Regions from separate parts of the Paenibacillus spongiae genome, predicted to be linked through region 2. Evidence: a T-box and tRNA genes for the amino acid it is inferred to sense, from the RefSeq annotation. Region 2 holds a T-box; the other holds one or more tRNA genes.
What was found. A T-box is a leader RNA that pairs with one kind of tRNA and senses whether it is charged. The one in region 2 lies ahead of tyrS (tyrosine--tRNA ligase), so its partner is inferred to be a tRNA-Tyr.
Positions count from the first base shown of each region.

Region 1 (16,184 bases), 3.3 Mb from region 2:
CGATGCCAAGGTCGAGCAGCTCGTAGACATCCTTATTCTCTTCCATCAGCACGTCTTTCCCGACGATTCCGATGTCCGCCACACCGTATTCAACATAGGTAGGCACGTCCACCGGCTTGGCCATAATGAACGACATGCCCGCCTCCGGCAGCTCGATGATCAGCTTCCGCGTATCGTCGAAGTCGCTTGGAATCGGAAGTCCCGCCTCACGGAACAGCTTCGAAGCCTGCTTGTAGATGCGGCCCTTGGGCATCGCTACCTTCAGCAGATCCCGCCCGCTGTTCTCGACGGCAGCGGCAAGAATGCCCATGTCCATCCTCTCCAGGCCGCCTGCGGCGCTCTGGAGAGCTTCTGCGCTTATACCTCCGCTTACGTTCTTACTCATACCGAAGCACCTTCCTGTTCGCCGAAGAAACGAATGAACGCAGCAAACGTCTCTCCTTTGTAAACAACCTTCTCGCGGCTCTCCGATCGTTCGGCGTCAGCCGCAACCTCGTCAGCCGCCGACAGCTCCATCTTCTCCGTAATGACGACGGCCCCCGATTCCCGCAGCTGCTGCGCTTTAGCCAGCGCTTGCCCTCTACCGGCATCGTTGTAGCCGATAAGCACACGTTCCTTGAGATCGTCCTCGCTATCGCCGATCAGCTCCAGAATACGAGTCGTCTTAAGCGCAAAGCCTGTCGCCGGGGCAGGGCGTCCGAACTGCTTCAGCAGATTGTCGTACCGGCCCCCGCTCGCCACCGGAAATCCGAGATCGGCCGCATAGCCCTCGAATGTCATCCCCGTGTAATAGGAGAAGTCCCCGATCATCGTCAAGTCGATGAGCACGTGCTCGCAGACGTCATAAGCCTTCAGGACATCCCACATCTCGCATAGATGGCGGATCGACGCCTGGGCCGTTGCGTTCGAGCTCAGCTGCAGCGCCTGCAAGCATATTTCCTGGCTGCCGCGCAGCCGCAGAATGTCCTCCAGCTCGCGCTGTACCGGCTCGGGCAGCGATAATTCACGCAGCCGCTCCCGGTAGCCGACATAATCGCGTCTAAGCAGGCAAGCCTTCAGCTCTTCCTGCGCATCTTCACGGCCGGACAGCGTATCTTCGAACAGGCCGTTCAGGAAGCCCACGTGCCCGATGGCGATCTTGAACCGGTCGACGCCCGCTGCCTTGAGCGAGGCGATCGCCAGCGCCACGACCTCCGCATCGGCCTCGGCGGAAGCATCGCCTACCAGCTCAACGCCCGTCTGGAAGAACTCCGCCTCATGACCGGCCTCCTCCTCGATGGCGCGGAAGATGTTCGAATGGTAGGATAGGCGCAGCGGGAACTGCGAATCCTTCAGTACCGAGGAAACGACGCGGGCGATCGGCGCCGTCATATCGGATCGCAGTACAAGCGTTGTTCCGCGGTTATTGAGCAGCTTGAACAGCTTGCGGTCGGACGTTGAACTGGCTACGCCCACCGTATCGTAATATTCCATCGTCGGGGTCATAATCTGCTCATAGCCCCACGAGCGCATGCATGCCAGCACTTGATTCTCGATTTGCCGCAGCTTGACGACTGCATGCGGCAAGTAATCTTTCACTCCGATTGGTTTCTCGAACACTTTCGGTTTGGACATCATTCGTTCACCTACAGACGCTTTATCGCGTTAATGTGTTACCATGTTACCATACTGCCAAAATAAAGGATTTAGTGGTAATAGTACCACGCCTGCACTTCTTCGTCAAGAGGAAGAAACCGACTGCTCCGCCGTTCCAGACAGGAATGGCGAACGCCGTCATGCACCTCCACCGGGCTGAGAGACTCCGCCGCCGGGCGAAAGAAATCGTCTGCTTGGTTAGCATCGAGCCCCATTGCCTCTGTGACTGTATATTCATGGCTTGTCCCACCGGTCGGAGATCCGATAGGACCCCTGACAAGAAAGCGACCGGAGGCGGATCGCCCCCGGTTCGCTCATCTCAACTTGCTTCTCAGTTTCATTAAGCTCTCCGCTTGGGACGCCTCTTCGTCCTTTCGGCCGTGATACCGGTCAGGCAGCTTGCCCAGCACATAAGAAATCCCTCCGATGTATCGATATAGAACCACCAGCAGGGCAATGGATGCTCCAAGCGAGAAGACGAAGCCTCCCGCCACCCATACATGATAGATCCCATTCATCGGAACTGCCGGGGAGAGCTTCCGGTAGATCAGAAGAAACCCCGGATGTACCAAGTAAACCCCGAACGATAATGTTCCTAATTCATCCAGACCCTTGATCCATTTCTCAGGCGCTCTCGCGTACAGCGTGTATACGATCTGGAGCAGCACGAGAATGGAGGTGAACGTGAATAAATTATAGCCGCCTTCGTACCAGAGGTGGTGAAGGGCCTTGTTATTCGTCCGGGTTACATACCATACGGTGACATACAGTGCTGCGGAAGCTGCCCATACGGCCCACAGCAGCGCCGTCCAGGCACCTGTCCGGGCCCGCAGCTTCCACTTGCCGGGCTGCAGCCATTTCTTCACCTGCTCATAATGGATACCTACGAATACCCCCAGCAGAAAAGGTGCGAAGTAGGTAAACGCGACGGTTCCTTTGGATGGTATATGCCACACATACCGGTTCATCGCATAGAAGCCCCATTGGATGGCAAAGCCTAATGGAATAGCCCAATATACAAGCCGCTTCCACCGGCGGAATAGAGCTAACAACAGAGGGAACATCACATAGAACTGAATGGTGACCAGCAAATAGTATAGATGCGTGTATGCATTGCCATTCGCGAGTCTTTCCCCGAAAAGTCTTATAAATTCACTTATATTGGCTAGATTAAGGGGATGCCTGGTGAGAACGAAATACACGCCGCTGTAATAGACGAGTGAGACGGCGAAATAAGGAATGACGATGTAGACCAGCCGCTTCCTAAAGAAACGGGACCAGTCGCCACCGGACATCGGACGGTCGTAGTAATTATAGAAGAGAGTGAAGCCGGTGAGAAAGACAAAAGCCGGGACGCAATACAGCGCGAGCGTATTCAACAGGTTGTAGGCGAAGAAAGAATCGTAATTCACGAGATTAACAACAGATGCTGATGTTGCATGTACCATCAATACGCCAAGTATCGCGATTGCGCGAAGGATGTTTAATTCCCGAACCGTCTCTCGTTGGGCCATACCCGTTCCCCTTCCATCATCGTCTGAGGCGGCAGCGGTACCCTATTCTTCCGTATTCACTTCTATAACGGCATCGCAGGGGTTACGCTTACCGGAATCCCTACTAATATATACCACTCATCCCTTATTTATCAAATTATTTTCGTTCAGATTCGACCTTGCTTCAAGCCTTTATTTTGACTGCTGTTCTTTCGTTATCGTATGGATCGGGTTGCCGCCGACAAACGCGCCCGGCTCGACATCTTTATGGACCACCGAGCCCGCCGCAACGACTGCGCCATCCCCGATCGTCACCCCGGGCAGAATCGTCGTATTCGCTCCGATCATGACGCCGGAGCCGATCACGACTTCGCCCAGCCGATACTCGCGAATCAAATACTCATGCGTTAATATCGTTGTGTTATAGCCGATAATCGTATTATTCCCTACCTTGATGCGCTCCGGAAAAAATACATCGACCATCACCATGAGCGCGAATGCGGTGTGGCTTCCCACTTTCATGCCGAGCAAATTCCGGTACACCCAGTTTTTGACCGGCAGAGAAGGACAATAACGGGTGAATTGAATGCAAATAAAATTTTTGACGGCCTTCACCCTGCTGACTGTCTTGTACATTTGCCAGAGGGCGTTCGGCCCCTCGACCGGATAGCGCTCCACATTACGCAAGCGGATCCCGCTCCAATCCGACTAATGCGTATAGATCACGCATATCGTGAATGATGTGCCTTGCGCCGCTTTCAATCAGCTTGTCCTCGCCCTTAAGCGACCAGGCTACTCCGACTGGTATACAACCTGCCGCTTCCGCCGCTTCAATATCGACTACACTGTCGCCGATCATCACAGTCGCAGCCGGATCCGCTCCAAGCGCTTCGATCGCTTTGAGTACGGGCTCAGGATGCGGCTTAGGATGGACCACATCGTCGATCGTAATGATCCCTTCCGGCATCACATAGTCGTACAGCTCGGTATACCGCAATCCGCGCTCCGTCGTAAGCTTCGCTTTCGTCGTTACAATCCCGATTTGGAAGCCCTCCGCCTGCAGTCTTGCCAATACCTCCTGCACGTAAGGGAAAGGCTTCACGTATTCATCGTGAAGCCTCAGATTGATTTCGCGGTACATCGAGACAAGATGCGACACTTCCTCCAGATTGGAGAAACCCTGCATCTGTACGGCTAGCGGCAGTCCCATGGTTGGAATGATTTGGTCCCGGCCGAATCCGGCCGGCACCACTCCCTCCAGCGAATGCAGGAACGATTGAATAATCAGCTCGTTCGTATCAAGAATGGTTCCATCCAAGTCAAACAACAGCGTCCGGATTCTTGTTGTCATCGTGCTACTCCTTCTTCGCTGATTCCGCGTCCGCTTCGCCTGCAGAACCGGCTTTCGAAGCATTCTGCTTCTTTTCCGCCTCAATAGCTTTACCCGCAGCGCCGTCCTTCTGAATCATTGGCTTGCTGTCTTGAGCGGATGCTGCCGCAGAACCGCCCTCTTGTCCGGCAGCTGCACCTGCAGGAAGACCCGTTTTCCGGTTCATAATGGGGTCGCTGTAGCGCTCCACGGCGGCACCCGTCTTTCTGCGGATAATGATGATGATAATGGCGGCAATAATGAGGATAACGGAAATCAGCTGCGAAATCCGTACATTGCCGTATTCGGGATCCAGATAGCCTTGCTCGAACAGAAGCGTCATCGGCGACCACAGCCCGTCCATCAGCGATACAAGCCAGGATGGGCCTTGGAAGGCCAGGCTGTCCGTACGAAGAGCTTCGATGAAGAAGCGCCCGATCGAATACCAGATGAAGTACGTCATCAGCAGCTCCCCCGCACGGAGGAACGGTCTGCGCCGAAGGACTAGCAGCAGAATAAGTCCCGCTAAATTCCAGACGGATTCGTATAGGAAGGTCGGGTGGTGATAGACGCCGTTAACGTTCATCTGGTCGACAATCCATGCCGGCAGATGCAGCGTATCCCGCAGGAAGCTTTCCTCCGCAGGTCCTCCGTAAGCTTCTTGATTCACGAAATTGCCCCAACGCCCAATCATTTGTCCTACGATGAGCGAGGGCGCGCAGATGTCGGCGATACGTATTAAGCTGTAGCCCTTATAGCGGGAATAGAAATAACCGCAGATGAATGCGCCGATCAATGCCCCATATATGGCTATTCCGCCATTCCATATTTGAAAAATAGCCAGCAGATCATGCTTGTAGTCCTCCCATTTGAAGGCGACGAAATACAAGCGGGCGCCGATAATGGCAGACGGTACGCCGAACAGCAGCAGGTCCATGAAGAAATCCGGAGACAAGCCGAATCGTTTGCCTTCGCGAACCGCCAGCAGCAGCCCGACCAGTGCAGCTGTGCCTAGTATAATGCCGTACCAATGGACGGTAATCGGCCCTAGCGCGAAAGCGATTGGATCTAGACGAAGTCCTATCATGCGTTCATATCTCCTTTATTTATCATTTTCAATCATAATCATCCGTATCGTCTGCGATGGTTTCCGTCAGCTTGTTCGTAAATTGCAGTGCCGCATTGTACCCCATCCGCTTCAAGCGGAAGTTCATCGCCGCCACTTCGATAATGACCGCCAAGTTGCGTCCCGGACGAACCGGTACCGTAACGAGCGGAACATCGGTATCGATGATACGGGTCAGCTCTTCATCGAGGCCCAGGCGGTCATACTGCTTATCGGGCTGCCAGTTCTCGAGCTTGATCACTACGCTGATCCGCTTCATATTGCGAACCGCACCCGCCCCGAAGAGCGTCATCACGTTAATGATGCCGAGACCGCGTATCTCCAGAAGATGCCGGATTAGCTCCGGGGCGCTGCCATGCAGCTGACCGTCCGAAGTTTGCCGAATCTCGACCGCATCGTCGGCAACAAGCCTGTGGCTGCGTTTGACCAGCTCCAGTGCCGTCTCGCTCTTCCCGATGCCGCTTCCGCCCGTAATGAGCATGCCAACGCCATAGACGTCGACCAGTACACCGTGTATGGTGGCTGATGGCGCAAGCCTGCGCTCCAGGAAGTTTGTAATGCGGCTTGAAATAATTGTCGTGGCCACGTTGCTGCGCAGAACCGGGATTTGTTTGCGGTTCGATTCTTCAATCAGCTCCCGCGGCACCTCCAGCCCTCTTGTTACGATGAAGCAGGGCGTTGCATCGTGGCATAGCCGTTCGATCCGATCCACCCGTTCCTCATTGCTTAGCGTTTCCATAAAAGCGAGCTCTGTTTTTCCTAGAATTTGTACCCTTTCCTCAGGAAAATAATGAAAATACCCCGCCATCTCCAATCCAGGCCGATATAAATCGTCAACCGTAATACTGCGACGCAGTCCGTCTTCTCCGCTTACAATCTCCAGCTGAAACTGCTGGACAAGCTCGGACACCTTTACCTTCTTAGCCATGGTTCGGCCTCCCTCACTATCGTTGCCTGCTGCTTTTTGGCACAGCATTATATTTAAAAAATTCCAATATGATTATCGTAACGAAAAAAAGCATCGAACGCAACGTCGCCGCTGTTTTCGATGCTTGAAAATACTTGCTCTTATGGATTGATTTCGATTTGGAACGGCTGCAGCGCATAACCCGGATAGTCTTCCACGTCAAAGGTAAGCGGCTGCGGATAATCTCCTTTCGGGAGAGGAACATATACATACTTCTTATTCTCGTTGGAGTTGAAGGATCCGCTCGTAAAATAATCCGGCGAAGCCAGCTCATGCTTCTTGCCGGCCCCGTCTATAAATGTCGATCCAACCAAGTTATAGGCGGCATTAAGCTGATCCACCTCATCCAACTGATTGATGGCCAGCGTCAGCAGCATATAATCCGCTTTTTCGTTGATACCTTCGAATGAGACCCTTGAATCCGGAGCCTCAAGGACGCTCGCCTTCTCCGTATCGATGACTAGCTTCGCCTGCTTAGGTACGGTGAATATTCCATCCGCTTTTATCGTCAGCTGCTTGGGGCGGTTGAAGTAGCTGCTCTCAAAGTGATAGACCCTTCCGCCTTCCGGCAGTCCGTAGGCATTGGTCCAGCGCCAAGGCTCCCCCCGCTCATCCTCGATGACCATATGAATAAACCCTTTTACCTGGCTGCTGTTAGCCGAATCGTTGCGCACGACGACCTCCAGCTGCAGCGGGGAGAGCTTCGCGGTTTCGAACGTAACCTTCTGCCCGTCAATCTCGACCGTTTTGCCGATCGCCATTTCTTGAGATAACCCTTCAAACCGGGAATGATCGATGGGAAACTCAACTTCCAGCACCGTATCGTCTACTTCCGCTTTCATTTTCACTTGCTTTGGCATCGTGACCGTATTCAGCAGCTGCAGATCGACCATATCCTGTGGGGCGCGAGGCTCATTAGCCGTTTTGCCCATGGAACTGTAGTCGAACATGAGGGTTCCCTCCAGCCGCTTATTCTCCTCGTCATAGAAGCTGAAGCTTATGCCGGTATCGCCCCAGCCCTTGGTTATATTGGAAGAATAGAAGACAACGAGCCTTCGCTCATCGGCGATCAGACCCTCTACCGTCAATTGGATGCCGTCCTTCTCGACGGTCTTCCCGATCAGCTGCATAAAGTCTTTATCGATTGCCGTGCGAAGCGCAGAGTCGTACTCCACCAGCTTGACGAAAGCACCGATCCCCGGAATGTCCCGCATGGCATTGGCAAACACGGGCGACACTCTGACCGTGAAGGCAAAGAGCAGCACGAAGCAAGCGATCACCGCTCCTGCACTTAGGCCGGCACGCCATCTTCGTCTGGGCTTTGAACGTGCTTTTCCCTGTTCCAACCCTCGGCGAATCGCGCTTACAATCTTTTCTTCGGCTATCCCAGCCGATACGGCATTCAACCGGCTGCCTTCCATACGCAAAGATTCCGCTACCGTCAGGTCTGCAGCAGTAAGCTCCGCTTCGTCCATAACGACCTCCGGCTTATCCGGTTCATTACATTCCACCGGCAGTTTCTTATCCTCACAGGTCTCCCTGCGCAGCGCTCTCTTTTCCCTGTCCGAACTGTCCGGTTTGCGCTTGTCCTTCTCGTCCATCGCTCATTTGCACCTCCTCGGTCCGCACCATGTACTTTCGCAGCTGCTTCAGCCCTTTATGAAGCCATGTTCGGATCGTTCCATCCGGCCGCTGCAGGATGCCGGCAATATCCAGGACCGTCAGATCCTCATAATATTTAAGCCGGATGACATCCCTGTAGGGCTCCTCCAGCAGCTCCACAGCCGCGGCGATATCTAACCGGTCCTCTGCGCCGGCTGCCCCGCTCTGCAGCTCCCTATCGTCCTCCATCCCGGCCTGGACCGGTTCTTGCCGCATATCTGCTGGAATAGCTCTCTTACGCCGCCGCAGCTCATCGGTGCATACGTGAATTAAGATACGAATAAGCCATGTTGTGATATATTGCGGCTTTTTCAGGGCATGCCTTTTGAGCCATGCCCGGCATACCGTTTCTTGAATCGCCTCCAACGCATCGGCTTCATTCCGCAGGTAAGCATACGCAATTCTCATCATTTGCTGCTTCTCGCCATTCATGATTTGCAGAAAGGCCTGTTCGTCCCCTTTGGCAGCAGCTTCTGCCAGCTGTTCCTTGTTCATCCTACCCTCCAGGGCGGCAATTACCGCTTCTCCTCTTCCTTCTACCGCCAGTATCGATTAGACGGGAAACCTGCGCAAACGGTTTTCACAAAATATAAAAAAAGCAGCCATCCGAAGGGATGACTGCTCTTCCAAGGCTTATCGCCGTTTAAGTCAATTAAACTTCAAATACGTTCAGTTCGCTCTCTTTGTCGAACACATGAACTTTGTTCATATCGATCGCAAGTTTCACGTTCGTGCCTTCTTTAACGCCGGAACGGCCGTCAACACGAGCGATTACAGTGTCTTTGCCCAGTCCGTTCAAGTACAGGTACATTTCGTGACCCAGGTTCTCTGCTACTTCAACATGAGCATTAACATGCGTTTGCGGGGAAGCTTCCAGGAATACTGGCTCTTCGTGGAAATCTTCTGGACGAATGCCAATGATAACTTCTTTGCCGATCAGGCCTTTTTCACGAAGCAGCTGCGCTTTGCCTTCTGGTACCAGAACGTCGATGTTGCTCGCTTTGAAGCGAACAGCTCCGCCTTGATCCGCCAGCGTGCCGTTGATGAAGTTCATCGAAGGCGCGCCGATAAAGCCTGCTACGAAGATGTTTACCGGATGGTTGTACAGCTCTTCCGGAGAAGCTGCTTGCTGGATGATGCCGTCTTTCATAACGACGATACGATCGCCCATTGTCATGGCTTCGATCTGGTCATGCGTTACGTAGATAACAGTCGTTTCAAGACGCTTCGCCAGTTTGGAGATTTCCGCGCGCATCTGACCGCGGAGTTTCGCATCCAAGTTGGAAAGCGGTTCGTCCATCAAGAATACTTGTGGTTCACGGACGATTGCGCGGCCCAGAGCGACACGCTGACGTTGACCGCCGGAAAGCGCTTTTGGCTTACGCTCAAGAAGATGTTCAATATCGAGAATTTTAGCGGCTTCACGAACACGCTTGTCGATTTCCGCTTTTTTGAATTTACGAAGTTTAAGGCCGAATGCCATGTTTTGATAAACGTTCATATGTGGATAAAGGGCATAGGATTGGAAAACCATCGCGATGTCGCGGTCTTTCGGAGCAACGTCATTCACAAGACGCTCACCGATGAACAGTTTACCTTCGGAAATTTCCTCAAGACCTGCAATCATACGCAGCGTCGTCGATTTACCGCAACCGGAAGGACCGACAAGAACGAGAAACTCCTTGTCTTTGATGTCAAGGTTAAAGTCTTTAACAGAAGCGTTATCCGAACCCGAGTATTTCTTGTAAACATGCTCTAAGCGTACACCAGCCATGCTTATTTCCCCCTAAACGAATAGTTGTTTATCCTTACACTTATCTTATATCAGTTTTGTACTTGTTTACTATGCACAAACTTTACAAAAAAACTACTTCCTTTTCGTCACTTTGTACAATAGTAATATGATTTTTACAAGAACGGCATCGCGGAATTGTCTGACGTCCAGCTCTGTTTCTTGCTTCAATTTATCCAGCCGATAGAGGAGCGTATTCCGATGAATATACAGCTTCTTGGCCGTCTCGCTGACATTGCAGTCCAGTGAGAAGAATGTCTCTAATGTCGTTAATATTTCCGGCTCCAGAAAGACGTCGGTGCGCTTCAGCGCCTGCTCTACGAATCTAATCCGCTGCGATTCCGGAATCGTGCTCAGCAGCCGTTCCAAGTGCAGGAGCCACGGAAAATGAATATTCGTTCCCACATGGAAGGCACGTCCCAGATTAACGGTTTCCCGAAGAAGAGCGGCCGTAGCAACGATAGAATGTATGGGGGAGATCGGATGAGAGACCGTCAGATGGCACTCGCCGATTGATTCGCTGGCCAGCATTTCGTGAAGCCCCATTGCAATAGAGGCCAAGCTTTCTTCGAGTGATTCCTCCGATTCTTCCTCCCTGTCCTCCGATTGCGCATCGCGAATGAGCGATACCGGTCCAAGCACCAGCCATTCCTGCTCCTGTAGTGGAATTAACATGATCTCTTCCGCCAGAAAGGTGCGAAGCAGCTTCTCCAGTTCGCTATAGCTTGTCCTTCCCAGCTCCGTCTGCTCGCTCACAAGCAGAAAAGGAATCATCGTCGTAAACACTTTGCCTCTGCCAATAAGTCGTTCCGGCACCGAGTTCTGCGTATCTCCGTTGTTCAGCTGTTCCACAATCCATGCGCCCAGCTCATTGGCATGACGCTCCGAATCCGTTAATCCTGCAAAAATCGGCATCTGAGCCATCTTTAATTGGGAGAGCGTCCATGATATTAACCGTATCTCCATATCCGTCAGCGATCCAGGATCCACCTCAATAAGATCCAGGCTGGAATCGCTTCCGCGAACCACAAACCATAACAGACCGCTCGGCAGCGTGATACAATCGCCTGGTGAAACCGCATTCTTTTGCAAATACAGCACATGGCTTTCTTCAGCGCTTACAAGGCTTTTCCACTCCTGTACAGGCACCTGCAGCTGACGGATAGGCCGTGCGATTACCTTCTCCAATTGCTCCATCCAGTTAGCTTCACTCATCGGTTAGCCCCTATCATGTGAGCATGCAGCTCTCTTTTTTAGGCCATTGTACCATAGATCAAAGGTAATTTCAGCTTAGGGCAAGGAGAACAACAATAGACAATAAAGAAAAGAGAGCCGCAATTAAATAGATAAACGACACCGTTTGGATCTGTGTTAATCCCCAGCGCATGAGCATATGGTGGGTATGCAGCTTATCCGCGCGATGAAGTCCTTTGCCCGAAATCAGCCTGCGGAGCATCACGACGGTCGTATCCAGAATAGGAACTCCCAGTGCCAGCAAAGGGACGGCAACCGTCACGAAAGTCGCGCTCTTGAAGGCGCCATCCACTGCAATCACGGCCAGCGTATATCCCAAGAACGTCGCACCTGCGTCCCCCATAAAGATGCGTGCCGGATAGAAATTAAAAATGAGAAACGCGACACATGCCCCTACAAGAATGACAGCAAGCAGCGCCGTGTCGAGCTGCCCCTTGAAGAGCGCCGCGATAAATAGCGTGATCGACGACAAGGTGGAAACTCCCGAAGCAAGTCCATCAACCCCATCGATAAAATTAATCATGTTAATGAGTGCAAACACCCATGCAGCCGAAGCGAAAATCGCGAACCACTCGGGCAGCACTATAAGTCCGCCTGGACTCGATAACCCTACAATCCGAATTCCGAATAGAAGGGGTATCAAAGCAACGCCCGCATAGATGATAAGACGCGGCCAGACCGGAAAATCCTTTCCTTTCGACTTAGCCGCATCGTCCAGCAATCCAATCAGCACCAGTAATAATCCACCTAGACTAATGGTCAGGCTAAGCGGAGTAGTGCCTTGAAATGCAAGCAGCGGAATAACAATACCTAAATACAGCCCCGCGCCCCCCATAAGCGGAACCGGCTTCCGGTGAATTTTGCGCGAGGTCGGCCGGTCAACAAATCCGAGCCGCAAAGCTAGCCTCCGCAAGAGTGGAACGCACAGAAAAACAATACCAAAGCTGATTATGGCCGCGATGATATACGGCATGAGCATTCCTCCCGAGGAACGTATGACTGTTTAAACATCAGTGTGCCCCGCCTTGTGCAAATTACCCATCGTCCGGATCATCCCTAGGATTAACATCATGAACCATTAATCGGCATAACAAAAAACCCGCAGACATTGGTCTGCAGGCTGTTGGTGTAAAAAATGGTGAGCCATGTAGGACTCGAACCTACGACACCCTGATTAAAAGTCAGGTGCTCTACCAACTGAGCTAATGGCTCTTACTTAGGAAGGGAATGGTGGAGGATGATGGATTCGAACCACCGAACTCGGCTGAGAACAGATTTACAGTCTGCTGCGTTTGGCCACTTCGCTAATCCTCCACAGTATTACAATAACAAGGCTTGTACATGAAATGGTGGCTCGGGACGGAATCGAACCGCCGACACGAGGATTTTCAGTCCTCTGCTCTACCGACTGAGCTACCGAGCCAGGAATGGCGGAGCCGACGGGATTCGAACCCGCGGTCTCCTGCGTGACAGGCAGGCATGTTAGGCCTCTACACCACGGCTCCGCATTGTATATAGATGGTGGAGGCTGACGGGATCGAACCGCCGACCCTCTGCTTGTAAGGCAGATGCTCTCCCAGCTGAGCTAAGCCTCCGAATATGGTAGCGGCAGAGGGACTCGAACCCACGACCTCACGGGTATGAACCGTACGCTCTAGCCAGCTGAGCTATGCCGCCACATAATTCAGGTTTACAACGCCGCCAAGCGCTGTGTGCAACCTCTTGATTCAGCTGATCTTGTCAGCCTACTCAACGATGTTACACCCTGAAAACTGGATACGAGTTTGCGTAACTCTTACATCTTAAGCATATGCTTCCGAAGCAGACTTTCACTCCGTGAAAGCTTGTAGGATAAGCCCTCGACCGATTAGTATTCGTCAGCTGCATGCATTACTGCACTTCCACCCCGAACCTATCAACCTGGTCGTCTTCCAGGGGTCTTACGAATTGGGAAATCTCATCTTGAGGGGGGCTTCGCGCTTAGATGCTTTCAGCGCTTATCCCGTCCGTACGTAGCTACCCAGCGGTGCTCCTGGCGGAACAACTGGTACACCAGCGGTACGTCCATCCCGGTCCTCTCGTACTAAGGACAGCTCCTCTCAAATTTCCTACGCCCACGACAGATAGGGACCGAACTGTCTCACGACGTTCTGAACCCAGCTCGCGTACCGCTTTAATGGGCGAACAGCCCAACCCTTGGGACCTACTTCAGCCCCAGGATGCGATGAGCCGACATCGAGGTGCCAAACCTCCCCGTCGATGTGGACTCTTGGGGGAGATAAGCCTGTTATCCCCAGGGTAGCTTTTATCCGTTGAGCGATGGCCCTTCCATGCGGTACCACCGGATCACTAAGCCCGACTTTCGTCCCTGCTCGACTTGTAGGTCTCGCAGTCAAGCTCCCTTATGCCTTTGCACGCTACGAATGATTTCCAACCATTCTGAGGGAACCTTTGGGCGCCTCCGTTACTTTTTAGGAGGCGACCGCCCCAGTCAAACTGCCCGCCTGACACGGTCCCTCCACCCGATTCAGGGTGGCAGGTTAGAACTCCGATACGATCAGGGTGGTATCCCAACGGTGCCTCCACCGAAGCTGGCGCTCCGGCTTCCTAGGCTCCCACCTATCCTGTACAGATCGTACCAAAGTCCAATATCAAGCTGCAGTAAAGCTCCATGGGGTCTTTCCGTCTTGTCGCGGGTAACCTGCATCTTCACAGGTATTAAAATTTCACCGGATCTCTCGTTGAGACAGCGCCCAAGTCGTTACGCCATTCGTGCGGGTCAGAATTTACCTGACAAGGAATTTCGCTACCTTAGGACCGTTATAGTTACGGCCGCCGTTTACTGGGGCTTCGGTTCACAGCTTCGGGTTGCCCCTAACCGCTCCCCTTAACCTTCCAGCACCGGGCAGGCGTCAGCCCGTATACTTCGCCTTACGGCTTCGCACAGACCTGTGTTTTTGCTAAACAGTCGCTTGGGCCTTTTCACTGCGGCCCCCTCGGGCTATTCACCCTACCGAGGCACCCCTTCTCCCGAAGTTACGGGGTCATTTTGCCGAGTTCCTTAACGAGAGTTCTTCCGCGCGCCTTAGCATGCTCTGCTCGCCTACCTGTGTCGGTTTGCGGTACGGGCACCTTCACCTGGCTAGAGGCTTTTCTTGGCAGCGGGAACTCATGACCTTCGGTACTATAATTTTCCCTCCCCGTCACAGCTCAGCCTTATCGATGGGCGGATTTGCCAACCCATCAGCCTTGCTGCTTGGACGGACTATTCCATCAGTCCGCGTCACTATCCTTCTGCGTCACCCCATTGCTCATAACGGTTTACGGTGGTACAGGAATTTCAACCTGTTGTCCTTCGACTACGCCTTTCGGCCTCGCCTTAGGTCCCGACTTACCCTGAGCGGACGAGCCTTCCTCAGGAACCCTTAGGCTTTCGGCGGACAAGATTCTCACTTGTCTTTTCGTTACTCATACCGGCATTCTCACTTGAATGCAGTCCACCAGTCCTTACGGTCTGACTTCAACCCGCATTCAACGCTCCCCTACCACTGATCTTACGATCAATCCATAGCTTCGGTGGTGTGTTTAGCCCCGTTACATTTTCGGCGCAGAGTCACTCGACCAGTGAGCTATTACGCACTCTTTAAATGGTGGCTGCTTCTAAGCCAACATCCTGGTTGTCTTTGCAACTCCACATCCTTTCCCACTTAACACACACTTGGGGACCTTAGCTGATGGTCTGGGCTGTTTCCCTCTTGACAATGGATCTTAGCACTCACTGTCTGACTCCCGGATACAAGTCGATGGCATTCGGAGTTTGACTGGACTTGGTAACCCTTGGCGGGCCCCGCACCCAATCAGTGCTCTACCTCCATGACTCTTTCATTCCGAGGCTAGCCCTAAAGCTATTTCGGGGAGAACCAGCTATCTCCGAGTTCGATTGGAATTTCTCCGCTACCCCCACCTCATCCCCGAATTTTTCAACATTCGTGGGTTCGGGCCTCCAGTGCGTGTTACCGCACCTTCACCCTGGACAGGGGTAGATCACTCGGTTTCGGGTCTACGTCCACGTACTTAGTCGCCCTATTCAGACTCGCTTTCGCTGCGGCTCCGGCTCTTCACCTTAACCTTGCACGGGAACGTAACTCGCCGGTTCATTCTACAAAAGGCACGCCATCACCCCTATAACGGGCTCTGACTTCTTGTAAGCGCACGGTTTCAGGTTCTTTTTCACTCCGCTTCCGCGGTGCTTTTCACCTTTCCCTCACGGTACTGCTTCACTATCGGTCACTAGGGAGTATTTAGCCTTGGCAGATGGTCCTGCCGGATTCCCACGAGGTTTCACGTGTCTCGCGGTACTCGGGATCCGTCTCGGAGGGTGCTGACTTTTGGTTACAGGGCTTTTACCTCTTGTAGCGGGCCTTTCCAGACCTCTTCGCCTAACCAACACCTTTGTAACTCCATGTGAGACGTCCCACAACCCCAAGAGGCAAGCCTCTTGGTTTGGGCTAATCCGCTTTCGCTCGCCGCTACTGACGGAATCACTGTTGTTTTCTCTTCCTCAGGGTACTTAGATGTTTCAGTTCCCCTGGTATGCCTCTTTCTGACCTATGTATTCAGTCAGAAGTGACTGCCCATTACGACAGCCGGGTTTCCCCATTCGGACATCCCCGGATCAAAGCCTGCTTACGGCTCCCCGAGGCAGTTTCGTTGTTCGCCACGTCCTTCTTCGGCTCCTAGTGCCTAGGCATCCTCCGTGCGCTCTTACTAGCTTAACCTATGTGCTCCGGTTGATTCGCTGGACGCTCCCGTTGAACACCTGTTTCTTGATCCACTAAACTCTTCGAGCTGTGGAAACAGATCTTCAAAAGTCGCTTACCATCGAA
Region 1 is NZ_CP091430.1:292,576-308,759, reverse strand. It holds gene hisG (ATP phosphoribosyltransferase) at 1-310, opposite strand, end outside; gene L1F29_RS01445 (ATP phosphoribosyltransferase regulatory subunit) at 382-1,614, opposite strand; gene L1F29_RS01440 (acyltransferase) at 1,950-3,149, opposite strand; gene L1F29_RS01435 (acyltransferase) at 3,321-3,815, opposite strand; gene L1F29_RS01430 (HAD-IA family hydrolase) at 3,808-4,479, opposite strand; gene lgt (prolipoprotein diacylglyceryl transferase) at 4,484-5,584, opposite strand; gene hprK (HPr(Ser) kinase/phosphatase) at 5,613-6,551, opposite strand; gene L1F29_RS01415 (DUF4179 domain-containing protein) at 6,692-8,191, opposite strand; gene L1F29_RS01410 (sigma-70 family RNA polymerase sigma factor) at 8,118-8,747, opposite strand; gene L1F29_RS01405 (ABC transporter ATP-binding protein) at 8,905-10,026, opposite strand; gene L1F29_RS01400 (PucR family transcriptional regulator) at 10,120-11,259, opposite strand; gene L1F29_RS01395 (MraY family glycosyltransferase) at 11,330-12,271, opposite strand; tRNA gene L1F29_RS01390 (tRNA-Lys) at 12,435-12,510, opposite strand; tRNA gene L1F29_RS01385 (tRNA-Tyr) at 12,527-12,612, opposite strand; tRNA gene L1F29_RS01380 (tRNA-Phe) at 12,646-12,721, opposite strand; tRNA gene L1F29_RS01375 (tRNA-Asp) at 12,727-12,803, opposite strand; tRNA gene L1F29_RS01370 (tRNA-Val) at 12,818-12,893, opposite strand; tRNA gene L1F29_RS01365 (tRNA-Met) at 12,899-12,975, opposite strand; rRNA gene L1F29_RS01360 (23S ribosomal RNA) at 13,146-16,076, opposite strand.
Region 1: it has a tRNA-Tyr gene. The T-box ahead of tyrS (tyrosine--tRNA ligase) is inferred to sense a tRNA for this amino acid. The anticodon was not compared.

Region 2 (16,184 bases):
TTAACCGCTTGGCAAGTCCTTCCGATATTCCGCCCGACATCCCTGCGATCCCTGGCGTTTCCAGCGCTGCAAGTCCCGCAATGGTGGCGACTACGTCATCTGCGATACGAATAATGCCCGTTTGAAGTTCTTCTGTCATGCCACACACTTCCTTTTCGCCTTATGTTTCCATTGTAATAGATGGCACTCAACGAATCAAGGCTCCCCCTGCTTTCCGGAGTTTAAGTTTAGATGAACCGCTTATTTGGTTATATTGTTTAACAGAATTGCCCAATTAACCCGGAATGGATGAGGTGTCGACCGAATGAATCAAAAACTTTTTTTTACTGCATTAATCGTCCTGTTCGTTCTAAGCGGGATCGCACATTTTGCCCATTGGAGCCCGATTGCGCAATTCATATTATCCGCCCTAGCAATCTTATTCGTTGCCGGGTTTCTTGGTAAAGCGACCGAGAGCGTGGCTCACTATGCCGGCCAGCGCCTGGGAGGGTTTCTTAACGCCACGTTCGGCAATGCAGCGGAGCTGATCATTGCGATCTTCCTTGTGAAGGAAGGTTTATTCGACATGGTCAAGGCGAGTCTGACCGGTGCCATTATCGGAAATCTGCTGCTCGTGCTTGGTCTGAGCGTGCTTCTCGGCGGATTGAAATTCAAGGAACAAAAGTTCAACATTCAGCTGGCAAGCCACAATTCATCCTTGATGATTCTTGCCGTTATCGGACTGTTCGTTCCCGCCATGTTCGTGATGAATCAACATTTCTCGCCCGAGAAGAGCGAGCTGCTCAGCTTATCTGTGGCCGGGATACTCATCGTCGCATATGCGCTCTGGCTCGTCTTTTCCATGGTGACGCATAAGAATTTACTCTCTGAGGTTGAAGAGGCAGCTGGAGAGCATGGAGAGTCCCCAGCCTGGTCCAAGGGACGTTCCATCTTGTTCCTGATCGTAGCAACCGTCATGACCGCCTTCGTCAGTGAATGGCTTGTGGGGACTCTGCATACGTTCACGAACGAGTTCGGCTTCAGTGAGCTATTTCTCGGAGCCTTCGTCATCGCAATCGTCGGTAACGCCGCAGAGCACAGCGCAGCGGTCTTGCTGGCAATGAAGAACAAGATCGGGGCAGCGGTCGAGATCGCCGTCGGCAGCAGTCTGCAGATTGCCTTGTTCGTTGCCCCTGCGCTCGTGTTCATCAGCTTGCTGTTCGGCAAACCGATGGACATCTTATTTACCCCGATCGAAATCGCGGCCATCGCCGTATCCGTCTTTATCGCAACGTCAATCTCCAAGGATGGCTCAACGAATTGGTATGAAGGCGTTTTGCTGGTTATGGTCTATGTTATTCTTGGTTTTGCGTTTTATTTCGTTTAAGGTCCGATAGGCTGCAAGCCGCTTCCGAGGGAGCGGCTTCTTCTGATTGCCTTGATTATTTCATGCAAAAAAAAGAAGCCTCATGCATGAGGCTTCTACTTGTTGTTCAGCGCTTCGTATAGCTTTGCCAAATCGCGTTCCAGCTTGCTAATGATTTCTTTGCCCGTCGATTCGGACACGAGGCCTGCACGGACGGCAAAGTCAACTTCTCTTGAGAAGCCGTACATCTGCGTGTCCAACACTTCTTCATAGAGCGGACATTGTCTGGTCGTCAAATGCTCCATTTGGACTTCAATCAGCTTTTCGATTTTATAGGCATCTTCCTGAAGGAGATTGAGCGCTTTTTGGTTCAAATGGATGAGAACTTCGGATGAAGACATCGTACTCCCCCTTGTGCGTAATGCTCGCCGTCTTCTATACCTTTTATATTAAACAAAAAGCATCGAATACACAAGGACAAAACAACAAAGCACCGCCCTGTTATAAAAACAGTGCAGTGCTTCGAATGATTGGAGATCAATTATTCAGCTACGATTCGAATGTCGAGATTGTGCTTGGCGAATACTTCCGCCATTGCGGCTTGCGCTTCATTCGCATCCGGTCCATGGACATGCAGCTCATAGGAGTGTCCGCCAACCAACGTGGTGAATAGGCCAAGAATACTTTTGACGTCGATATATTTGTTCTCGGCTTGGAGAACGATGGACGATCTAAATTTATTGGCTGTTTGAGAAATGTCTACGATTGCCGCGTTATTGGACATAAGTTATCCCTCCAGTATTAGTTAAAGCTGCTAGCAATGCTTTCCTCCATCATACCCCGGATTCGATTCTCGTACAAGGGAATTTTACTTCAAATTTTCCGGATTTAGCGCCTCAAGCTCCGGTATTACAAAACGCCCGTCCTTCCGGATCAGCCGATCGTCGAAATAGATCTCGCCTCCTCCGTATTCGGGACGCTGGATGAGGACGAGATCCCAATGCACCGCCGACCGGTTTCCGTTATCGGTTTCCTCGTAAGCCTGGCCCGGCGTGAAATGCAAGCTTCCTGCAATTTTCTCATCGAACAAAATATCTTTCATCGGATGCAGAATGTAAGGATTAAACCCGAGACTGAACTCGCCGATATAGCGGGCGCCTTCATCCGTATCCAATATTTCGTTCAGCTTGTTCGTATCGTTGGAGGTCGCCTCGATAATTTTTCCGTCCTTGAAGGTGAAGGAAACTTGTTCGAAAGTGACGCCTGAATACAGCGAGGGCGCATTGTATGTAATCTTGCCTTGGACGCTGTTGCGGACAGGGCAGGAGAACACTTCGCCGTCCGGTATGTTGCGGTGTCCCGCACATTTTTTGGCGCCGATGCCCTTGATGGAGAACGTAAGGTCCGTACCCGGAGATACGATGCGGACGCGATCTGTTTGCTTCATAAGCGCTTCAAGCGGATTCATCGCCAGGTCCATCTTGGCATAATCCAGATTGCATACGTCAAAATAGAAATCCTCGAACCCTGCTGTGCTCATGTTCGCCAGCTGTGCCATAGAATCGTTCGGATAACGCAGGACGACCCATTTGGTATGCTTGACTCTGCGCTCGGAATGGATCGGATGGCGGTACAGCCGCTCGTAGAGCTGCATGTTCTCGCTTGGCACATCCGCCAATTCGTTCGCGTTCCCTCCTGCGCGTATCGCGATATACCCTTGCATCGCTTCCATCCGCTTCAGATCAAACGATGCCCACAATTCGATTTGTTCCTTGGTCGCATGCATCAGCATCGTTCGCAGGACGGAACGGTCGCTCGTTTCCACGAATGGACGCCCGCCGCGCTTCGCCACTTCTTCAACGAGACATTTCGCAAGCTCCCTTTCGGAGCCGATCATGTCAATAAGCACATTATCTCCAGGCTGTACGTCAATCGAATACCCAGCCAAATTCGAGGCCAACGTTTGCAACCGGCGATCACGCATAACTGCCACATCCTTCTTCTTTATTCTCAGACTAACCATAACATGTTTCGATATTAGCTGCACTTGATCCCGTATTATTCGGTTATAAAGATCAACTCGGATTTACGTTCTTCACGCTGATTCTTGCCGTCAGCCTTATATTGAAGCACGGTGTGCTCGTGAAGCTTCAATGGCAGCAGACGTTTTCGGTCGATAATAAGTTGATAGGTCGTATCTACATTCAACGTATTAAGCATCTCGGCAAGCTGTTTCCGCGATCGGCTAATCTCATCGGCCCTCTCCTGTTCGTAAGACATGCGATTGCCCGCTTTCAAAGAAAGCTTGCGGCCCGCCCCATCAGCAAGTTCATCGTCCTTGACCAGACGCTCGAATGCCTCATTTTGCTTTTTGATCCATGTGCGGCGCGATGCCGCTTTATCCGGCACGATACGAAGAACGGCTGTCCGTTCACCGCTATTGGCAGCGACCAGCTCAGTCGTTGCTGCGGTAGCCTCAATATGCTTCAGCAGGTTGAAGGGCTGCCGAGTAATCTGAATGTCTTCGTTATCTTTGTTCGACTTCACTTGAATCCGTTTATGATCCTCCACCGACCCTTGGAACGTAATGGGCTGGGCCGCTCCCATATCCGCCCCATATATCGATGTTGTTCCCGTGAAGGTGTATCTGTCCACCGCCGCCAAACCGGCAACGGTCAGCGACAACATTTCTTGCGGCGACTTATCACGGACCGTCGACTGACAGCCTGATAGGGCCGCAACCCCTATGATCAGGAGCGCAGCCTTCCTCCAAGTTCTCATCGGTAACCCTCCTGGTGAGATGATGTGTTTCCATTTCCGTTGTCACCGTTTATCGTTCGTTACTATGGAGCACATTATTCGGTAACATGGGATCCAGATTCCACGCACAAAAAGGCGCAGGATTTGCTCCTGCGCCTGCCTAAGGGTTATTGCCTATCGTCCGTTGTCCGTTCTCTCGTCAACGACGATTTGGTTACGACCGCCGTTCTTCGCTTCATAAAGCGCCATGTCCGCTCGATAGAAGAGGGACTCTACGCTAATCTTCTCGTCTTCACAAGTCCATTCCGACAAACCGCAGGATACCGTAACTCGCGGCGAAGTCGATTCTTCAACGCGGGAACGGATTCGTTCCGCGATCTTATAAGCTTGCTTAGACCGTATTTGCGGCAGATAGACGGCCAGCTCTTCGCCGCCCCAGCGAGCGGCAATATCGCTCTCGCGTATGACGGAGCGAATGACTTCGCTCACGGCTATCAGTATTTGGTCGCCCACCTGATGGCCGTATGTATCATTCACTTTCTTGAAATGGTCGATATCGACCAGTACTAATGAACCGTTGCGGTCCTTCCGCTGTCTCGACTGAATCTTCTCGTTCAAATAATGGCGTACATGCAGCCCTGTCAGATTGTCGGTAATCACCATCCGCCGAACCTCGGCATGAAGGGAAGCATTGGAAATCGCTAGCCCGATGTGAGTGGATAGAACTTGAATCAGCTTGTAATTCTCGTAAGAAAAGAAATGGGGGCTCTGATGCGCGACCATAATGACTCCTACGAGTTCGGAATTCGCCATGATCGGCGTGGCGATAAGCGACCTGGAGCGCGTCGATTCCATCATCTGTGATTGAACAAGCCGCGAGCTCCAATAATCGGATACAATGACCGGTTCCTTGGTTTGATAGACAATTCCCGAATATCCGAAATCAATCGAGACATGATCGGCCGTCAATACGGGAAAATTGCTGGACATCACTTGAAATAGATTATCTTTGCGGTTCAGCTGAAGCACGCAGCAATAATCCGCTTTGAAAATATGCAGCAGTTCCTTTGTCGTGAACTCAAAGATTTCATCCAGACGAAGCGATTGATTGAGACGCTGGGTCAATTCATTAATAAGCTGCAGCTCCCCGATCAGGAGATTCGATTGTTCGTATAGCTTGGCATTCTCGAAGGCTGAACCCGCGCTGCCGGCTAGCATAACATACGCTCCGATCTCCGATTCATCCCACTGCTCGCGCTTCATGGTTATGCCTAACACGCCGTACACGGCTTGCTTGCCGCTCATCGGAATGCCCAGCTGCAACGTGCCGTCTTCCAGAAACTCCAGATTAGGTTTGCTCTCAAGAAAAGCCTTCTCGTATAAATCATTGGCATTATTGCGGATAAACAGAGGTTTGATCCGCTGGTCAACATCGACAAAGTCCTGGGATAAATATAAAGTAAACGCTGCATAAGGATAGCATTTCTCCATAATATCCAGAAGCTCGCCGACAACGGAAGAAACATCGATCTGATCGTGCAACCGCTTCGTGGCTTTATATAATTTATCGCGCCGGCTCGCATCCTTCTCCAAAAACTGCTGCTGCTGCATCAGATCGCGAACGAACACATGCTCAAAACGATGATAAAAAATCGATATATAATGTAGAGCCGCTGTCTTAAGCCACTCCAGGATCCATTCGTTCGAACTTACGCCGTACCAGGCTAGCGCTGCGAATGCTTGGCTCGACGACCGCTTCTTAAGCGGAACGATGATAACTTCATCGGATTGGAAACATTCCATCGTTTCGCAGGCGGTGCTCACCCATTGACCTAACCGGTCATATTGATCATTGTCCGGCTTATGATGTCCGCCTATGGCAAGCTGCCGTCCGCTTACGTCAAACAGAATCTTCGTGCCAAGCATCGAGGATGGTACGGATTCCTCCACCCACTGGTGAAAGCTATCCTCCAGCAATGGAATGATATATGGCTCGTCTGTATCTTGGACATCCTCATGAACAAACCATATCGCTGGCTGCTGCGTATTGCTTTGAATATCCGACGTTCTCTCTACAATTGCCGGTTCGCCGATAATCATCGATTTTCGCATGGACGCAGCACCACCTTTCCAGTCTTGCCGTATTCTCTCTATCATAACGTAACTCTACGAGTTTTGCACTATAATAGGAGCATTTTACTAGGTCTTTAGATTCAAAATGCACATAATAATATCTGCCACTAAGCTTCGAAATGATTCTCTTGAACACAGCCCTGGTAATCTTGAATATTCTCAGTTGTTTTCCTTGACTTTCCCATACGGATTCATTAAAATTTATACTTGAATATTGGGAGCGGTTTTGTGTCACCCTCAAGAGACTGTCACTGGCAGGACTGCGGCTGAACATGCCTATCAGGGCTTCATCGGTAAGACCGATCGAACGCAGACAGCACTCGGCGAAACACCCATTTTCAAACATCCCATTTGAAGAAGGAGTTTTACGACACATGTCACGATATACAGGTCCTAAGTTTAAACTAAGCCGCCGCCTCGGCATCTCCCTTAGCGGAACGGGTAAAGAATTGAAACGCGCTTTCCCTCCAGGTCAACACGGCCCAACGCAACGCAAGAAACTGAGCGGCTATGGCATTCAATTGCAAGAAAAACAAAAGCTGCGTCACATGTACGGAATGAACGAAAAACAATTCCGCAACCTGTTTGACAAAGCTACCAAAATGAAAGGTATCGCGGGTGAAAACTTCATGGCGCTTCTCGAGAGCCGCCTGGACAACCTCGTATACCGCCTCGGCTTCTCGAACTCCCGTGCAGGAGCTCGTCAACTCGTTTCCCACGGTCACGTGACTGTAAACGGCAAAAAAGTTGACATCGCTTCTTACCTGGTTTCGGTTGGCGATGTAATCGGCCTGCGCGAGCGCAGCCGCGGTCTCAAAACGATCAAAGAATCGTTGGAAGGCCGTAACTATCTTCCAAACTACTTGGAGTTCAACGAATCTGCAGTAGAAGGCAAATTCATTCGCACTCCTGAGCGCGCTGAGCTTCCACAAGAAATTGACGAGAAGCAAATCGTCGAATTCTACAGCCGTTAATTAACCGGGGCTGTCCGGATCATCTGCCTGCGGATGTTCGGACAGCCTTGTTTTATGGTAAGAAGAATGCAGAAAGGTTATCCCGGACATCATGCATGTCTTGTCGGGATAACCTTTCTTTGATTTGATAACATTTATTCAGAGATATTAGGTACCGTCGGTGTGACAGCAGGATTCGCTGGTGCCTGCAGCGGTTTAACCGTTCCGTCCGCCGCTGGCGCTTTATTGCCGGTCAGACCTTTAATAAGCGATGTCAAATCGATGCCGGACACGTCTTTTAACATCTCGGGCGCGGTCGCCATTAACGATGTGACATAGTTGCTCACCCGGGCCGCTCCCTCTCCATGACCGGTATCGACTACAGTCAGCTTGTCGATATTCTTAATCGGTTCAGCCACTCTGCCGGCAAGCTCAGGCAGCATCTTAACGATAATATCGAGAACGGCGGCTTCGCCGAACTTCTCGAACGCTTCAGCCAACTTTTCCTTCGCTTCCGCTTCAGCCAAGCCGCGAAGACGGATGACTTCCGCTTCCGCAGTACCTTTAGCCCGCTCGGCATCCGCCATAGCCAGACCGTCCAGCCGCTTCTGCTCCGCATGGCCTTTCGCCTCCGCTTCGATCCGGTACTGCAGCGCATCGGCTTCACGAAGCCGCTTCGCTTTGTCGGCTTCCGCGGCTTGCTCGACGGCATACCGGTCGGCATCCGCCTTCTTCTTCACTTCCGAATCATATTGCTTCTCGCGGCGAAGAATCTCTTTGGTCTCCAGGTCGATCTCCCGCTCCTTGCGGACGATTTCCACCTTCATCTGCTCCTCGACCACGGATTGCTTGGCGCGCGCTTCATGGATCGCATACGCCTGGTCCGCTTCGGCCTTCGCCATATCTTGATCCTTCTTGAAGGATGCAACCTTCAACTGGTTTTCCTTGGATGCTTCCGCAATATTCGTATCGCGCAGCAGCTCCGCCTTCTGGCCTTCCTCTTCGGCCCGTGCTTTCTGAATCCTGGAATCCCGAATCGCTTCCGCTTCCGCAATTTCCGCATCCCGCTTGACTGCGGCAATTCTCGGTTTCCCCAGTGCATCCAAATAACCGTGCTTGTCACGAACGTCCTTGATCGTGAACGAAACGATCTGCAGCCCCATCTTCTTCAAATCTCTGGCTGCCACGCCCTGTACTTCCTGTGCGAATTTATCCCGGTTGCGGTATACTTCCTCGACGGTCATCGTCCCGAGAATAGCCCTCAGGTGACCTTCCAGTACTTCTTGGGCCTCGCTCTTAAGCGCTTCCGTCGGCTTGCCCATAAACTGCTCCGCCGCAGTAGCCACATCTTCGACCGCCCCGCCGATTTTAATAATGGCGACGCCATCCGCCAAGACCGGAACACCCTGTTCCGTGTAAACTTCGGGTGTCGAGACGTCCAGCTTATGCGAGAGCAGCGACAAGAAATCGGAGGTCTGAAAGACCGGAAGGATAAAGGCGCCGCCGCCGCGTACGATCTTTATCTTTCTTCCCGTTTCATCAATATCGACGTTCTTGCTGCCCAAGAATGAACCGGTTACAATCATGGCCTCGTCCGGGCCTACTGTCTTGTATCTTGCCCAGAACGCCAAACCTAGTACGATCAGCACGCCCACCACTATAATAGGGATATACAAGTACTCAGGCAATTCCAAAATGACATTCTCCTCTCGGATCTCTCGTTTTCATCTTACATGTCGAGCTTCGACACCATGACCGCTCCATCCTTCACATCCACGACGACAACACGCGTTCCTGCCGGGATATTCTCGCCTTCATAGCTTGCGGCAATATGATTGGTTCGGCCTGCCCCTACCTTGATCATGACTTCGCCATAACCTCCGATCGGCACCGGCACGAGAACCTCTGCGATTGCCCCTGTCAGTTCCTTCATCGAATAGCCCGTCGAGTTCTCGCTTCTTTCCATCGGCCTGATGTAGAGGTAATAGACGAGAATTGCGGCTGCGATTGCGATAAGGATGGACAGGACGATTATTGCAGCGCTGCCCAGCGGACTGTAGCGGTGCAACAGCAGACCCGTTCCACCGAATACGGTAATGCCGCCGACAATCGACATAGGCTGCAGCCAATGATGACCGTCAAAGGAGAGAAAATCGAGCATGCCGTCCAAAGCCATGCTTAGCCAATCCCCAAATATGACGCTTACGACCGCGAACAGAACGCCTCCGACCAAACAAGACCAAAATAACGCTTCCATTGCCACCTCCCCCTCCGAACGTTATCCAGATATTAGAAGCGGTACCGGTATTTAATACGTAGCCAGCTAATAAAAAGTTTCGCTCGACTGAACTTGCTGCCCCGTTCATTATCGTTCTCATGAGCGGACGGACCGCAGCCGCTCTAAAATAAGCCAGACATCAACTGCCTGGCTTATTGATCAAGCAAGCGATGGCCAACTACGCGTCAACCCTCAGTTTAACGAACTTTCGTTTGCCTACCTGGAGGACGTCTCCGGTATTCGGCACGACTTCCGCGTTCGGATCGGTGAATTTCTCTTCATTAATCTTGACGGCTCCTTGCTGGATGCTGCGTCTCGCTTCGCTTCCCGAAGACTGCAGATCAAGAAGCGTCAGCAGCTTCACAATGCGAATCCGTCCGTTATCCAGTTCCCCTGCCGGAACGGCCGCTTCCTCGATATCCTCCGGCAGCGCACGCTGCTGGAACACCGTAATGAAGTGCTGCTCCGCCTCTTCAGCTGCCTGTTCGCCATGGTACATCCTTACGAAGATGCGGGCCAGCTGCATTTTTGCATCGCGCGGATGCATCGTGCCGTTCGCAAGCCCTTGACGAAGGTCCTCCAGCTGCTCATTGGACAAATCGGTTGCAAGCTCGTAGTATTTCACCATCAGCTCGTCTGGTACCGACATGGCCTTGCCATAAATTTGATTCGGCTCTTCATCGATGCCGATATAGTTGCCCAAACTTTTGCTCATCTTCTGCACGCCATCCAGACCTTCAATAAGCGGTGTCGTGATGGCGACCTGCGGCGACTTGCCGTATTCCTTCTGAAGCACCCGCCCCATCAGCAAGTTGAAGGTTTGATCCGTTCCGCCGAGCTCCACATCGGTCTCGAGTGCTACCGAGTCATATCCCTGCATCAGCGGGTAGAAGAACTCGTGAATGCCGATTGGCAAACCGGATACATATCTCTTCTTAAAGTCATCCCTCTCCAGCATGCGCGCAACGGTGACTTTGGCGGACAAAGTCAGGACGTCGGCAAAGTTCAGCGCTCCCAGCCACTGGGAATTGTAGTATACCTTCGTCCGGGCTTTATCCAAAACCTTGTATATTTGAGTCTGGTACGTCTCTGCATTCCGCTTCACATCTTCTTCACTCAGCTGCTTGCGGGTTTCGGATTTGCCCGTCGGATCTCCGATCCGTCCCGTAAAATCGCCGATAATTAGCTGTACTTGGTGGCCAAGCTCTTGAAATTGACGCAGTTTATGCAGCACAACCGTATGCCCGATATGAATATCCGGTGCGGATGGATCGAGTCCCAGCTTCACATTCAATGGCTTGTTCGTAGCCACGGAATTGGCAATTTTCTCTTTTAGCTCATCCTCTGGCACGATCTCGACTACGCCGCGGCGGATTACGCTCAATTGGCGTTCGACCTCCTGCTGCTGCTCCGGCGTCAGTTGCTCAAATTTCACCATAACAAAATCCACTCCTTAAATTATTTATATAAGTTGAGCCCAATACTACAAGAGATAGCAGGTACGATGATGGATGTTCCAATCCAAGGTTCAGCTTATATAGAAAACAAAAAAATCCTTTCGTCCTCAAGGGACGAGAAGGATTTGCTCGCGGTACCACCCTCGTTAGAGCAGCCCGTTATTGTTAAAAATTAGCAGATAAGCGGAGGCAGCTCTCACTTCATTTATGTAACGGACTGTAATCCGGAATCAGACTACTGGCTCAGACGGAAGTTCATCCGGTTAAGCGTTCGTCCGTTCAGCTCGAGGCGGTAATTCAAACTGCAGCGCGTACCGGTTCGCACCAACCACCGGCTCTCTGGAATCGTCAATCGACAGTTTTACTGATGCCTGTCTTAGCTTTTCGACATATGAATAATTGCTTTGATCCGTTATACCATAGACCTTGAAGATATGTCAACGTTCATGAGAAAGGCAGTCGGCAGCGGCAAATCCGTCTTCACGTTTCATAAAATTGAGCCGTAATGCCTGCTTTCGTTTGGCGATTTATGCTATAATAGCTCTGATAATCGGAGGAGGAGTATAACTTTATGGATGAAGAACGTGAGCAGAACGCAAATGGATACAGCCGATGGCGGACATTTGGCCTTGTGACGCTCATAACCGTAAAATGGCTATTTATTTTCGGATTATTGATCGGTTTGTTGACAGGAGGGATAGTAACCGGCTATGTCGCCTCCTTCGTCAAGGACGAGCCGATTCGTTCCAGTGCGGAAATAGAAGCAAAAGTGAATGAAAACGCCATCACCGGTTTCGTCTATTTTAACGATGGCATTACGCCGGTGGGTCAGCTCCGAACGGAAGAAGACCGCAGGTTGATCGAATATGAGGATCTGCCCGATTTTGTCATCGATGCCGTATTGGCCACGGAGGACAACAACTTCGACAAACATATCGGTGTCGACATTAACGGCTTGGGCCGTGCCGTGAAGCAGAAGCTGTTCAACGAGGATACCCAGACCGGCGGCAGCACGCTGACGCAGCAGCTGGCCCGGCGCGTATTTCTGAACCTGGACAAGACCGACAGCCGTAAGGTGAAAGAGATATTTTTGGCCTTGCGATTGGAACGTTTCTTAACGAAAGATCAGATCTTAACGGCCTATTTGAACAAGGTGCCATTCGGCACCGGAGCGAACGGATATAACTTGTATGGCATTAAGGCGGCAGCCAAAGGCATCTTCAACATCACCGATTTGAACAAGCTTCATATCGCCCAAGCTGCTTATTTGGCAGGATTGCCGCAGCGTCCTTCCGCGTATACGGCTTTCACCAGCAAGGGCAAATTTAACGAGAAGGGCTTCCAGCTTGCAATGGACCGGCAGAAGACTGTTCTTGGCCGCATGCTGGAGACGAACCGCATCACGCCTGCACAGTACGACGAAGCCATCAAATTCGATATCCGGGCAACTCTCGCCAAGCCGGTGCAGAAAGCCTATTCCACCTTCCCGTTCTTGATGCTGGAAGCAGAGCGGCAGGCGGCGGAAATTCTGGTCTTGCAGAAATATCCGAACATGACGCTTCCCGAAGTGCGCAACAAGGAGAATTCCGCCAAGCTTGCAGAAGCGCGTGAAGAGCTGCTTCGCGGCGGATATCGAATCCACACGACCATTGATAAGAGAATTTACAACATGATGCAGGAAATTGGATCGAATCCCGAGAATTTTACGCCCGACAGCAAGGAAAAAGGCGTGGAGCAGATCGGTGCCATTATGCTTGATCACAAGACCGGCGCGATCATAGGCATGCTGGAAGGACGGGACTTCTATCTGGAGCAGATGAACCATGCCACGCAGATGACCCGCCAGCCTGGCTCGACGATGAAGCCGATCGCGGCTTATCTGCCGGCACTTGAGAAAGGTCTTGTGCAGCCGGGAAGCATCCTGGACGACACGACGATGGTTCTGAAGGACGGTCAGAAGGGCTTCCATATTCCGAAGAACTCCACTAACAAATACTATGGTCTTGTCACTGCCCGGGAAGCGTTGAACCGGTCGCTCAACATGCCGGCGCTCAAGTTGTACAACGACAAAGTTACGATTTCGGAGGCTTGGAAATTCTCGCGGAAGCTTGGAATCACCACCATTAAACCAGAGGACGAATATGCTCAAACCGGCGTAATCGGCGGCTTGAGCATCGGCGTCACGGTCGAAGAGCTAACGAACGCATACGGCGCGATCGCCAATAAGGGCATTATGAATGATGCCTACATGATCAGTAAAATTACCGATTCCAAAGGAAACGTCGTTTATCAGCATGAGAACAGGCCGCTTCGCGTCTTTTCTGAGCGGACCGCATATCTGATGACGGATATGCTGCGGACCGTCATTTCCGATCCGAGCGGTACCGCCCATGCCTTGACATCGAGATTCAAGAACTATGGCAAGATCCCTATCGTCGGCAAAACCGGCTCGACATCCAGCTATGGCGACGTCTGGTTCATGGGTTACTCGCCTGATATAACATTAGGCGTATGGGCTGGCTATGAGAAACAGGCGCATACATTATCCAAGGATGGCCGTACTCGTGCCCGGAATATTTGGACGCTTATTATGAACAAAGCAACCGCTGAGAGGCCTGAGCTGTTCCCTACCAAGGAGTTTGCCAAGCCGGAAGGAATTGTCAAAGCAACGGTGTCCAGCGTCAGCGGCAAGCTTCCTACCGATCTGACCCGGGAGATGGGCAAGCTGGTTACCGATATTTTCAACAAGGACTTCTTGCCGAAGGAACGCGACGACGCGTTAGCTAAGATGGCATACATCCCTTATAACGGCGTCAATTACATTCCGAAGCCAACGACACCTTCCGATATGGTACGCGAGCAGATCGTGATCAAGCGGGAGAAGCCTCTGGATGTGCTTATGCAGGAAATCGAGAAAGCACAGTCTTCAATGTCTGCCAAGAGCAGACGGCCGCTCAGCTTCTATTTGCCAAGAGACGCTTCTAAGGATGCACCATCCAAGACCGACCCCCGCGTCGATGATGGCAGGGCGCCTTCGGCACCTTCCAACGTCCGGATAGAGCCTGTAAGCGGTCAGAGCGCATACCGCATCTCCTTCTCGTCATCACCTGAGAAAGATGTCGTCGGTTATCGCTTATATCGTTCATTGAATCAATCGGGTTACGCCAATGTAGGCTCTCCGGTCCTGACCGGCGAGGACACACGCTTCGTCAACTATACGAACGGCGGTATCACGTACACCTATTATGTAACAGCGGTCGATGTCGGCGGTCGTGAATCGGCCCCAAGCGCAATTGTCTCATCAAGCGGCAGAATGGTTTCGCCGGATCCGTCCGGACCTGATGCGACGCCTGGAAATTCGGGAGATAACGGAGCGGCGACCCCTCCTGGCGATAACGGTGCGGTAAGCGCCACTGCTCCCGTTGCTCCAGTCGGAGTGACAGCCGAGCGTACCGACATCGGGATCCGCGTATCCTGGACGGCTAACGCCGCTTCTGAACTGGTAACAGGCTATCAGGTCTATTACAGTGAAGGAAGCAAAGGTAAATTCAAGCTATTGGGAACAACGCAAGAGGCCCGGTTCGATTACGTATCGCCAATAACGAGCGGTTTCTTCCGCGTTACGGCTGTGAACGAATTCGGTGAATCCCGTTCCTCCGCCACAATTGAATTGAAATAAAATAAGGCTTCTGCCCTTCGGTACGCACGCTGCAGCTTAGCGCGAAACCAAATGGGCAGAAGCCTTTATTTATTTCTCTTAAACAGAATTAAGAGCCAACCGGAGAGGCTCCTGTTGGCTCTGTTACCGAAACAAATACTAATCTTCGATTGTTGAAAGATCCCCTGTCGGCAGGTTAAGCTCCCATGCCTTCAGAACACGGCGCATAATTTTGCCGCTGCGCGTCTTAGGCAGCTTATCTTTAAATTCGATCTCGCGAGGAGCGGCATGGGCTGACAGTCCGACCTTAACGAATTGCGTGATGTCGGCTTTCAACTCGTCCGAAGGCGTGTATCCTTCACGAAGTGCCACGAAAGCTTTAATGATTTCGCCCCGCATCGGATCGGGCTTCCCGATTACACCCGCTTCTGCGACAGCCGGATGCTCGACCAGCTTGCTCTCAACCTCGAAAGGACCTACACGTTCGCCGGCGGTGTTGATGACATCATCGATGCGGCCCTGGAACCAGAAGTAGCCTTCCTCGTCCTTATAAGCCGAATCCCCGGAAATATACCATCCTGGAATAACGAAGTACTCTTCGTATTTAGCCGGATTATTCCATATGGTTCTCATCATGGACGGCCACGGCGTCTTGATCGCCAAGTTGCCCATCCGATATGGGGGAAGCTCGTTGCCCGCATCGTCAAGAATAGTCGCTTGAACGCCAGGTACGGGACGCCCCATCGAACCCGGCTTGATTTCCATACATGGGTAGTTACAGATCAATTGACCGCCGGTCTCCGTCATCCACCATGTGTCATGAATACGCTGGTTATACACTTTCTGTCCCCAACGAACGACTTCGGGATTAAGCGGCTCGCCTACGCTTAGAACATGCCGCAAGCTGGTTAGATCGTATTGATTGACGACATCGTCGCCTGCGCCCATCAACATCCTGAAGGCTGTCGGTGCGCTGTACCAGACCGTCACGCGATACTTCTGCAGCGTATTGTACCAGTCCTGAGGGCTAAACCGGCCGCCGCGGATCACGTTGGTAGCCCCATTCAACCAAGGCGCAAAAATGCCGTACGAGGTGCCCGTTACCCATCCTGGATCGGCCGTACACCAGTAGATATCGTCAGGCTGCAGGTCAAGCACGACGCGACCTGTATAGTAATGCTGGATCATGGCATTCTGAACGTGGAAGACACCTTTAGGCTTGCCGGTAGAACCTGACGTATAGTGAATAATCAGTCCATCCTCGCGGCCTAGCCACTCGATCTCGGCTTCATCCGAGACACTCTCCATCTCGGCCTTGAAATCGATGATGCCTTCCTCTTGAGGCACATCGTCGCCAACAACAAAAATATGCTTCAATTCAGGAAGCTCGCTCCGCAGAATACGGGGCAGAAGTGCCGGTGTCGTTACGATCGCCACCGCTCCGCTGTCCTGCAGACGGTCCTTGACGGCCGTTTCCATGAATGCTTCGAATAGCGGGCCGACAATAGCGCCGACCTTGACGATGCCGAGAAGGCTGAAATAAAGCTCTGGCGTCCGCGGCATAAAAATAAATACGCGATCGCCCTTCCCGATGCCGCGA
Region 2 is NZ_CP091430.1:4,574,566-4,590,749, forward strand. It holds gene L1F29_RS20705 (Asp23/Gls24 family envelope stress response protein) at 1-139, opposite strand, end outside; gene cax (calcium/proton exchanger) at 305-1,366, shown strand; gene L1F29_RS20715 (Fpa/YlaN family protein) at 1,462-1,746, opposite strand; gene L1F29_RS20720 (HPr family phosphocarrier protein) at 1,887-2,129, opposite strand; gene L1F29_RS20725 (aminopeptidase) at 2,214-3,329, opposite strand; gene L1F29_RS20730 (hypothetical protein) at 3,404-4,126, opposite strand; gene L1F29_RS20735 (sensor domain-containing diguanylate cyclase) at 4,280-6,217, opposite strand; gene rpsD (30S ribosomal protein S4) at 6,613-7,212, shown strand; gene floT (flotillin lipid rafts scaffold protein FloT) at 7,347-8,879, opposite strand; gene L1F29_RS20750 (NfeD family membrane protein) at 8,921-9,448, opposite strand; gene tyrS (tyrosine--tRNA ligase) at 9,648-10,904, opposite strand; T-box leader at 11,034-11,313, opposite strand; gene L1F29_RS20760 (transglycosylase domain-containing protein) at 11,498-14,605, shown strand; gene acsA (acetate--CoA ligase) at 14,744-16,184, opposite strand, start outside.